2 regions of the Priestia sp. TGN 0903 genome follow, and region 1 is predicted to be linked to the other one. Evidence: a T-box and tRNA genes for the amino acid it is inferred to sense, from the RefSeq annotation. Region 1 holds a T-box; the other holds one or more tRNA genes.
What was found. A T-box is a leader RNA that pairs with one kind of tRNA and senses whether it is charged. The one in region 1 lies ahead of ACRPLY_RS18265 (valine--tRNA ligase), so its partner is inferred to be a tRNA-Val.
Positions count from the first base shown of each region.

Region 2: it encodes a tRNA-Val, which carries the amino acid that the T-box ahead of ACRPLY_RS18265 (valine--tRNA ligase) is inferred to sense. The anticodon was not compared.

Region 1 is NZ_JBOZGL010000005.1:145,990-150,418, forward strand. Features, by position in the region: gene ACRPLY_RS18265 (valine--tRNA ligase) at 1-2,290, opposite strand, end outside; T-box leader at 2,373-2,617, opposite strand; gene ACRPLY_RS18270 (hypothetical protein) at 2,848-3,045, shown strand; gene ysxE (spore coat protein YsxE) at 3,057-4,106, opposite strand; gene spoVID (stage VI sporulation protein D) at 4,184-4,429, opposite strand, start outside.
Region 2 is NZ_JBOZGL010000011.1:15,077-19,505, reverse strand. Features, by position in the region: gene ACRPLY_RS24240 (amino acid permease) at 1-51, shown strand, start outside; gene ACRPLY_RS24235 (hypothetical protein) at 121-258, opposite strand; gene ACRPLY_RS24230 (copper homeostasis protein CutC) at 388-1,017, opposite strand; gene ACRPLY_RS24225 (DEAD/DEAH box helicase) at 1,082-2,527, opposite strand; tRNA gene ACRPLY_RS24220 (tRNA-Val) at 2,696-2,767, opposite strand; gene ACRPLY_RS24215 (DsbA family protein) at 2,898-3,029, shown strand; gene ACRPLY_RS24210 (arylamine N-acetyltransferase family protein) at 3,102-3,857, shown strand; gene ACRPLY_RS24205 (Lrp/AsnC family transcriptional regulator) at 3,885-4,334, opposite strand.

The DNA of each region.
Region 1 (4,429 bases):
GAATATTTTCATCTTTAGCTTTAATAAATAATTTTACTTGTTTGCTCATCGGCGTGTTCACTTCAGCACGAATGTTACGAACAGCACGGATAATATCTACAAGTAAACGCATATCGTTAGCAGCTTCTTTATCCGAAAGCTCAGCGCGTACTTCCGGCCATTTAGCTACTGTAATTGATTCACCTTCATGCGGCAAGCTTTGCCAAATTTCTTCAGTAATAAACGGCATGAATGGATGTAAAAGTCGCATTGTGTTATCAAGTACATAAGCTAAAATTGAGCGAGTGGTCTTTTTAGCTGCTTCATCTTCTCCGTAAAGAGGAAGTTTAGCCATTTCAATGTACCAATCGCAGAAGTCATCCCAAATAAAGTTATAAAGAATGCGTCCAACTTCACCAAATTCATATTTGTCAGCTAATTTTGTTACGTGCTCAATCGTTTCATTTAAGCGCGTTAAAATCCATTTATCCGCAACTGACTTTTCGCCTGATAAATCAAGCTCTTCAAATGTGATGCCGTCCATGTTCATTAATGCAAAACGAGAAGCATTCCAAATTTTATTTGCAAAGTTCCACGTCGCTTCGACTTTTTCAAAGCTGAAGCGTAAATCTTGTCCCGGTGAGCTTCCTGTAGATAAGAAATAGCGAAGAGAATCTGCACCGTATTTCTCAATTACTTCCATTGGATCTACGCCGTTACCAAGTGATTTACTCATCTTACGACCTTCAGCATCTCGTACAAGACCGTGAATAAGTACATCGTCAAACGGACGTTTACCCGTAAATTCAAGACCTTGGAAAATCATACGAGATACCCAGAAGAAAATAATGTCGTAGCCCGTTACAAGCACATTTGTTGGGTAGTAGCGTTTGAAATCAGCTGCATCCACATCCGGCCAGCCCATTGTTGAGAACGGCCATAGCGCTGAACTGAACCATGTGTCTAATACATCTGAATCCTGTTCCCAGTTTTCGATATCTGCTGGAGCCTCATGATCTACGTATACTTCTCCAGTTTCTTTATGATACCAAGCTGGAATGCGATGTCCCCACCAAAGCTGACGCGAAATACACCAGTCGCGAATATTTTCCATCCAGTGTAAGTAGGTCTTTTCAAAACGATCAGGCACAAAGTTTACTTTTTCTTCTTGTTTTTGAAGATCTACTGCTTTATCTGCTAACGGCTGCATTTTTACAAACCACTGAGTTGATAAATAAGGTTCAACAACGGCACCGCTTCGTTCACTGTGACCTACTGAATGCATGTGGTCTTCAATGTTGAACAATACGCCGTCTTCTTGAAGGTCTTTAACAATTTGCTTACGGCAAGCAAAACGATCCATTCCTTCATATTTACCTGCTTTGTCATTCATCGTGCCGTCTTGATTCATCACTAAAATACGCTCTAAATTATGACGGTTTCCAATTTCAAAATCGTTCGGGTCATGAGCAGGCGTAATTTTTACCGCACCAGAACCGAATTCCATATCTACATAATCATCGCCTACGATTGGAATTTCACGACCTACAATCGGAAGGACAACCTTTTTGCCGATTAAGTGCTTATAGCGATCATCTTCAGGGTGAACAGCTACAGCCGTATCTCCTAGCATTGTTTCAGGACGAGTTGTTGCGATTTCAATATGTCCAGAACCATCTGCCAACGGATAGCGCATATGATAAAACGCACCTTGTACATCTTTGTAAATAACCTCGATGTCTGAAAGAGCTGTTTTTGTAGCTGGATCCCAGTTGATAATATATTCTCCGCGATAGATTAACCCTTTTTTGTAAAGCGTTACGAATACTTCGCGCACTGCTTTAGAAAGGCCTTCATCAAGCGTGAAGCGCTCGCGTGAATAGTCTAAGCCAAGTCCTAGCTTCGACCACTGCTGGCGAATAAAGCTTGCATATTCTTCTTTCCATTTCCACGTTTCGGCTACAAAATTTTCGCGGCCTAGATCGTAGCGGCTTTTCCCTTCGCTGCGAAGCTTTTCTTCTACTTTTGCCTGCGTTGCAATCCCCGCATGGTCCATGCCGGGAAGCCATAAAACGTCATAGCCTTGCATGCGCTTCATACGCGTTAAGATGTCTTGTAACGTTGTATCCCAAGCGTGGCCTAAATGCAGCTTGCCCGTTACGTTTGGGGGTGGAATTACAATTGTATATGGCTCTTTTTCAGGGTCATTTGTTGCTTCAAAAAACTTCCCGTCTAACCAATACTGATAACGATTTTCTTCAACGGCTTTTGGATCATACTTCGTTGGAAGAGTCACTTCTTTTTCAGACATAATGTATACCTCCATAATATAAAGTTTCAGTCTTTAGAAACTGTGTAAAGCTTTTATAAACATAAAAAAACTCCTTTCCTAATAAAAGGACGAAAGGAGTTGATTTCGCGGTACCACCTTTTTTTATAGACGTATCCCGTTTGATAAGCCTATACACTTCATTTCATAACGGTTGATTAACCGGCTTTTTCTACTGAGCTATGCAGCTGTTCAAAAAAGCTACTCATAGGCGACATTCCGAGTGCACATTCTTAAGAAATCTCACAGCAGCTGATTTCTCTCTCTGAAAGACGAACATCCCGTACTCTTCCTATTCACTGTATTTATGTATGAATTTCTCTTAATTATACTATATGAAAAAATGTTGAATCGTCAATAATCTTCTCCATTTTTTTATGATTATATTCATAATTTTTTTGTTCTGCTCTTTATTTTTTCATTCACTCGCTAATTTTGGAAATAAAATGAAAAGTCCGCTCAAAAAAATGGCACCATTTCTTTCTTTTTTCATATACTTACTTTAACCTGGGCACGTGGATTGAAAGGGGCATGTACAAATGAAGAAACGAATAAATGTAAATTCGTATCAGCTGCAGCGGTGGCTCAAAACAGCAGGAGCGGCTTGTGGACAGTTTATTGTTCCTTTAACAATTTTTCAAGGTATACGTACACTATTCTTCCCCACAACCTTTGATGTACTGTTGTTGGCACTTCTTGCCATACTAGCGGTTGCTTTATATTCGGACTGGATTTAAAAACCCAAGCGCTATTCGTTCGCTTGGGCTTGTGCAGCTGCTTCCGCTGCCATTTTTTTTTGCTGATCTACTTCAAATATTTTAATATTGAGCTGTTCAATGTTTTTCGTCAGCCAGTATGCTCGAATAAATGACTGCATATGTTCAAGCTCCGTTTTACTTTCTTTATGCTGCCTATATTGAACGATACACTGATACAAGGGTTCTGGAAACGCTAAATAACTGTGCAAAAGCAGTCTTTCCTCTTCTCTGAGAGCAAAATGTTTTTCATACGTACTAAACCACTCATAGCTGTCATAGGTAGTTACTGGGTACGTGCGAAGAGTACGGAAATAAAATGAGACCAAATCATAAATCGGTGAAGCATCTTTTGCATGTTCAAAGTTAATAAAAAAACCATTTCCCCGTTCGTCATAGATAAAATGTTTAGCCGATAGCTTTCCATGAGACGTAACCAGCCGGATCTTTTCCTTTTCTTCCATTTCATCGTTCCACTGATCGAGCTTTCCAAAACCAAACTCAAGAGCTCTTGTCATTTCATAATAAAATGTACAGTAATGCAATTCAAACGGGGACATATACACTTTCTTCTCGCATTCTACTACGTACTGCTTCAGCTCTTCCTGACGTTTTTCCCACGTTTCTTTCATCGATGTATAATGATTTTCTATATCTTCTTTTTTTACTTCTACTTCCTGCGCCGAAGCGCCGTGAAGCTTAGCAAGCTCTTGAAATAATTTATGATATCGAATATCACGCTCTTCGGTTGGGTTATTTGGGAGCCACGGCATTAAGTAATACGAGCCGCTTTCATCTGAAACAATGGGCTGAGAACGCTTCGTTTGATAAATAGGGACAAAGCCCATCCACCCTTTTTGATACACGTTCTGCAACTTTTGAATGAAGTTCTGATTTCGCTCTTGATGATTCGCCATTTCTTTAAGCGCAAATACGCCAGTTTTTGTATAGACTTTTTTTACTTTTCCGTAGTCTTCGATAAAGTCAACATCTAAGTCATATTCTTTTAACAATACTTTGTAGTCTGCTACTGTCCGCTGCATCTATATTCTCCTTCCTCGTAAAAAATAAAGAAAACAGTTAAGACATTATATGCGTCAAAACTGTTTTCTTTCCGACTTTAACGAACGGGAATATTTAAGATGCTTCCTTCTTCCAGCTCATATTCATCTCCTAAATTATTCACTCGTAAAATGTTTTGTACATTCGTATTATAGCGGTTTGCTATCGTATCAAGCGAATCTCCGTCTTGAACAATACAAAGCTTCCACGTTGAAAAAGCTTCTTCTTCCCGCGAAAAGAGCTTTGTTAAATAAAGGGCGTTTTCATTTCGGCCGCTTTCATTTTCTTCTTTCCGAAATTCAAC
Region 2 (4,429 bases), on a different contig from region 1:
CGTACCAAAATGACGAGCGGCTTAGCAGCAAAAGAAAACACATCAAAATAAAAGAGGTTGAGACATAACGAAATGAATCCAACCTAAAGATGAACAAGTGAGATAGATGAGCTGGACTGCTTATGACACCGCAGTTGATTTCCGTGCAAGGCTTCGCTTTCCGCGGGCGGGCGCTGAGCCTCCTCGTCGCTTGTGCTCCTGCGGGGTCTCATCTATTCCGCTGTTCCCGCAGGAGTCTTCGCCTTGCCCTCCAATCACCTGCTAGAAGGAACGAAACACATAAAACTATATTTACCATCACAAAAAAACGAACCACCAATCAAACATGTTGATTAGTGGTTCGTTTTTCACTTTGACTAACATACTTTTGTCCCAGCCTCTTTTTATTTAACCCGATAAATCTCCTACAATTTTTGTTCCGTGTAATTCAGTCGCCTGTGTGTCTTTTATAACCCGATCTGCGTTGCCTTCATGAATTCCTCCGCCGGGCAAAATAATAAGACGGTCATTGGCGTATGTGATCAGTTCTCGGATCACCTGCAAGTTTTGCAAAGCAGACCCTTTCCCACCTTTGGTCAAAATGCGGTCTGCTCCCATTTCACTAAGTATATCAATGGCTTTGTATTTATCATTAATCTCATCAAATGCCATATGAAACGTAACGCTTAAAGGACGAGCTTCTGCTATTAATTCTTTAGTGCGTCCGTGATCGATTTCATTTTTTTCTGTTAATATGCCGAATACTACTCCGTTTACTCCAAGGTCTTTACATGCTTTAACGTCTTTTTTCATAATTTGAAATTCTGCTTCCGAATATACAAAGTTCCCGCTTCTTGGGCGAATAATCACGTTGATATCTGTATCAAGATGTTCACTTGCATGTTGAATGGTGCCGTAACTTGGCGTAGTGCCTCCTTGACTGAGATTGTCACACAATTCAATGCGGTCTGCTCCTAGCTTTTCCGCTTTTTTTGCCTGCTCATACCCTTCTACACACGCTTCTTTTATGTACTTCATACTCTCAACTCCTTTATTGGCTGTATAAATAAAGCCCATCTTTAAAAAGATGGACTTCCCTTTATTATTTAATCGCTTTATGAACTTTTAATTTCTTTCCTTTAATTGTTTTGTTTTTCATTGCTTGCAACACTTTGGGACCTTTTCCATTCAGAATCTCTACATACGAGACATTTTCTTGAATCGTAATAATTCCAATATCGTCTGCGGTTACTCCGTCTAATTTTGCGATTGTTCCTACAAAATCGACCGCTCGAATTTTCTTTTTCTTTCCTCCGTTAAAATACAGCTTCATAATGTCTTTATTTAATGACTCGCTTTTATCTTTTTTAACTTCTGGACGCTCATTAATTTTTTCATTAAAAGCGAATGCTGCCTGCTGTACTTCTTCTTTAGAAGGAGGAGTAGATACTGGAATCGAAAAACCAATATATTCTTCAATTTCCGATAGCATTCTCTCTTCATAAGGCGTTACAAATGTGATAGCCTTCCCTTTTTTACCGGCACGTCCCGTTCTTCCCGTACGGTGAACGTAGCTTTCTTTTTCCAACGGAAGGTCATAGTTAATAACGTGCGTGATATTATCAATATCAATTCCTCTCGCAGCTACATCTGTTGCTACTAAATAGCGGAATTTCCCTTTTTTGAAATCATTCATAACCTCAAAACGGTCTTCTTGCACCATTGCCCCATGAATTTTATCACAAGGATATCCAAGATCATCTAAATCATCTAACAGCGTATTTACCTGCTCTTGCGTGCGGCAAAAAATGATGCAGCTGTCCGGATTTTCTACTGTAGTTACGTCTTTCAGCAGTTCAAATTTACGTTCATTTTGTACTGTTATAACAGAATGGTCAATCGTGCTTGTTGTTAATCCGTTCGCTTTGATTTCAACATCAACCGGCTTCTTCATATATTTGCGAGACAGTTCTTCAATATCTTCCGGAAGCGTAGCCGAGAAAAGCATCGTTACACGCTCACTAGGAAGATGTTGAATAATCGCTTCCACTTGGTCAATAAAACCCATATTTAGCATTTCATCTGCTTCATCAATAACCAAATAACGAATTTTCTCTAATGCCAGCGTTTCTTTTTCTATATGATCAAGCACTCGTCCAGGCGTACCTACAACAATATGTGTTTTTTGCTTTAATTCTACTTTTTGCTTTGCAAACGGTGATTTTCCGTAAACAGCTGCTGCTTTAATTCGCTTAAAACGGCCGATATTTGTAATATCTTCTTTTACCTGCGCAGCCAGCTCTCGTGTAGGTGTTAACACTAAGGCTTGGGGCTTATTTTCTTCCCAGTTAACTAATTCACACAGTGGAATGCCGAAGGAAGCCGTTTTTCCACTTCCTGTTTGAGACTTCACGACCACATCTCTTTCTTCTAGCGCAATGGGAAGCACCTTACTTTGTACTTCCGTAGGATGATTGTATTGCAGGCTAGAAAGCGCCTTAGCTACCTTGTCACTAAGACCATATTGACTAAAACTTCTTTGATTCATTTTGTACCCTCATTTATTTTAAATTAGTGATTATCTTTATCATGACCTGATGCACTATGTTTCATTATACTTTAATTCTTCTATGCGCGCTCAAGATTTAATATAGCATTGGTTTGTTAAGCCAAAGAGAAAAGCCGCTCTCTTATTAATAAGAAAACGGCTTTGGTATGAGCGATGAGGGATTCGAACCCCCGACCCCATCCCTGTCAAGGATGTATTCTCCCACTGAACTAATCGCTCGTGATATGTATTGACTATATTATAGAAAGAGTTATCCAATTTTGTCAACTATTTTTCCACAGTCCCCAAGTTGGAAGAACCGTCTTTACTTTTGATAAACTAAAAACATGCCATAAAGGAGCATGACGGGATGAAAGCACACGCTGAATTTTATTTTGATTTTGTCTGTCCACTATGTTTTCTAGCCACTAATCCTTTAAGAGAAGTCAGTAAAGAACAAAAAGCTGAGATTGAAAGAATTTGCTTCCAAAGAAACCATTAAAAAAACGCTGTTACATGAATATTCTGCTAAGCTTAAAGACAAAGAGAAATGATTCACTAAGAGGTGTATTTGATGAATATTAATTATTATTTTAGTCGGTTTTTAGCTAAGAAACCGGATAGTCCAACGTATGAAAACTTAGCTGCTTTACAGAACAAGCATATGCTTCATGTTCCGTTTGAGAACTTAGACGTTTTGTCTCAAACTCCTATTATCATTGATTTAGAACGGATCTTTCAAAAAGTAATTGTAAATTTGCGCGGAGGATTTTGCTACGAATTAAACGGTTTATTTGGCTGGCTGTTAAAAGAAAGCGGTTATGAAGTCTCGTACGTTTCAGCTACCGTCAAAAAACCCGATGGCACGTGGACCATTGAAGGAAGTCACGCTACAAACCTTGTGACAGTTAAAAATCAGTCTTATATCGTAGACGTTGGATTTGGAGATTCTGTTCGCAAGCCAATGCCTTTAAATGGCGAAGTAGTAAGAGATGTAAGCGGCTCTTATCGTATGACAAACGTTGCTGAGCATATGTATGATTTGCAGCGATGGGAAGATGATGTATGGAAAACGCTGTACCGTGTGTCTACGCTTCCTAAGAAACTGACAGACTTTACTCCCATGTGTGAGTTCAATCAAACGTCAGCTGATTCTCCGTTTGTACACAAACGCCTTGTTACGATCGCAACACCTACAGGGCGAATTACCCTCTCTGGTGAAACACTAACTGTAACAGACAGCGGAAAAAAGACGAAAAGAAACGTTTCAGAAGAAGAAGTTCCTGATATTTTGCAAAATCATTTTTATATTATTAAAGGGTTTTATTAATATGTCCTTACACAAAAAACCGGCCTCTTATGGGGTCGGTTTTTGTATAGGAGTAATCATCCTGTTTTCTACAGGCGACTTTAAAATAATTGAGGTATTCACATTTCCATAAGGAATCAGTTCATCCACGAGCATTCTAAGTCCATCCATTCCAGACACGGCTGCTTTGATAAAATAAGAAACCGGTCCCGTTACGCGATGACATTCAAGCACATCTTCATTTTGCTCAATAAAGTCTTCAAATTCCTCTGGTTTTCTTTTTAATTCGCTTACTTGAATAAACAGCTGTGTATCTCTCCCTAAAGCTTTCGGAGACACCGTAGCGCTGAAACGCTGTATCACTCCTCGTTCCTGAAGGCGCTGCAGCCTTTCTGATACGCTTGGACGGCTAAGAGCCAGCTTTTTTGATAAATCACTAATCGTCATACGCCCGTCTCTTTGCAAAATAGACAATAATTGTACATCGATTTGATCCATACAAACCTTTCCTTTCAAAATGAATATAATAAATAAAATCTTTATTCAAGTTGATAACAGAACAAGTATTATTTCCTTCATTTATACATGTGTTT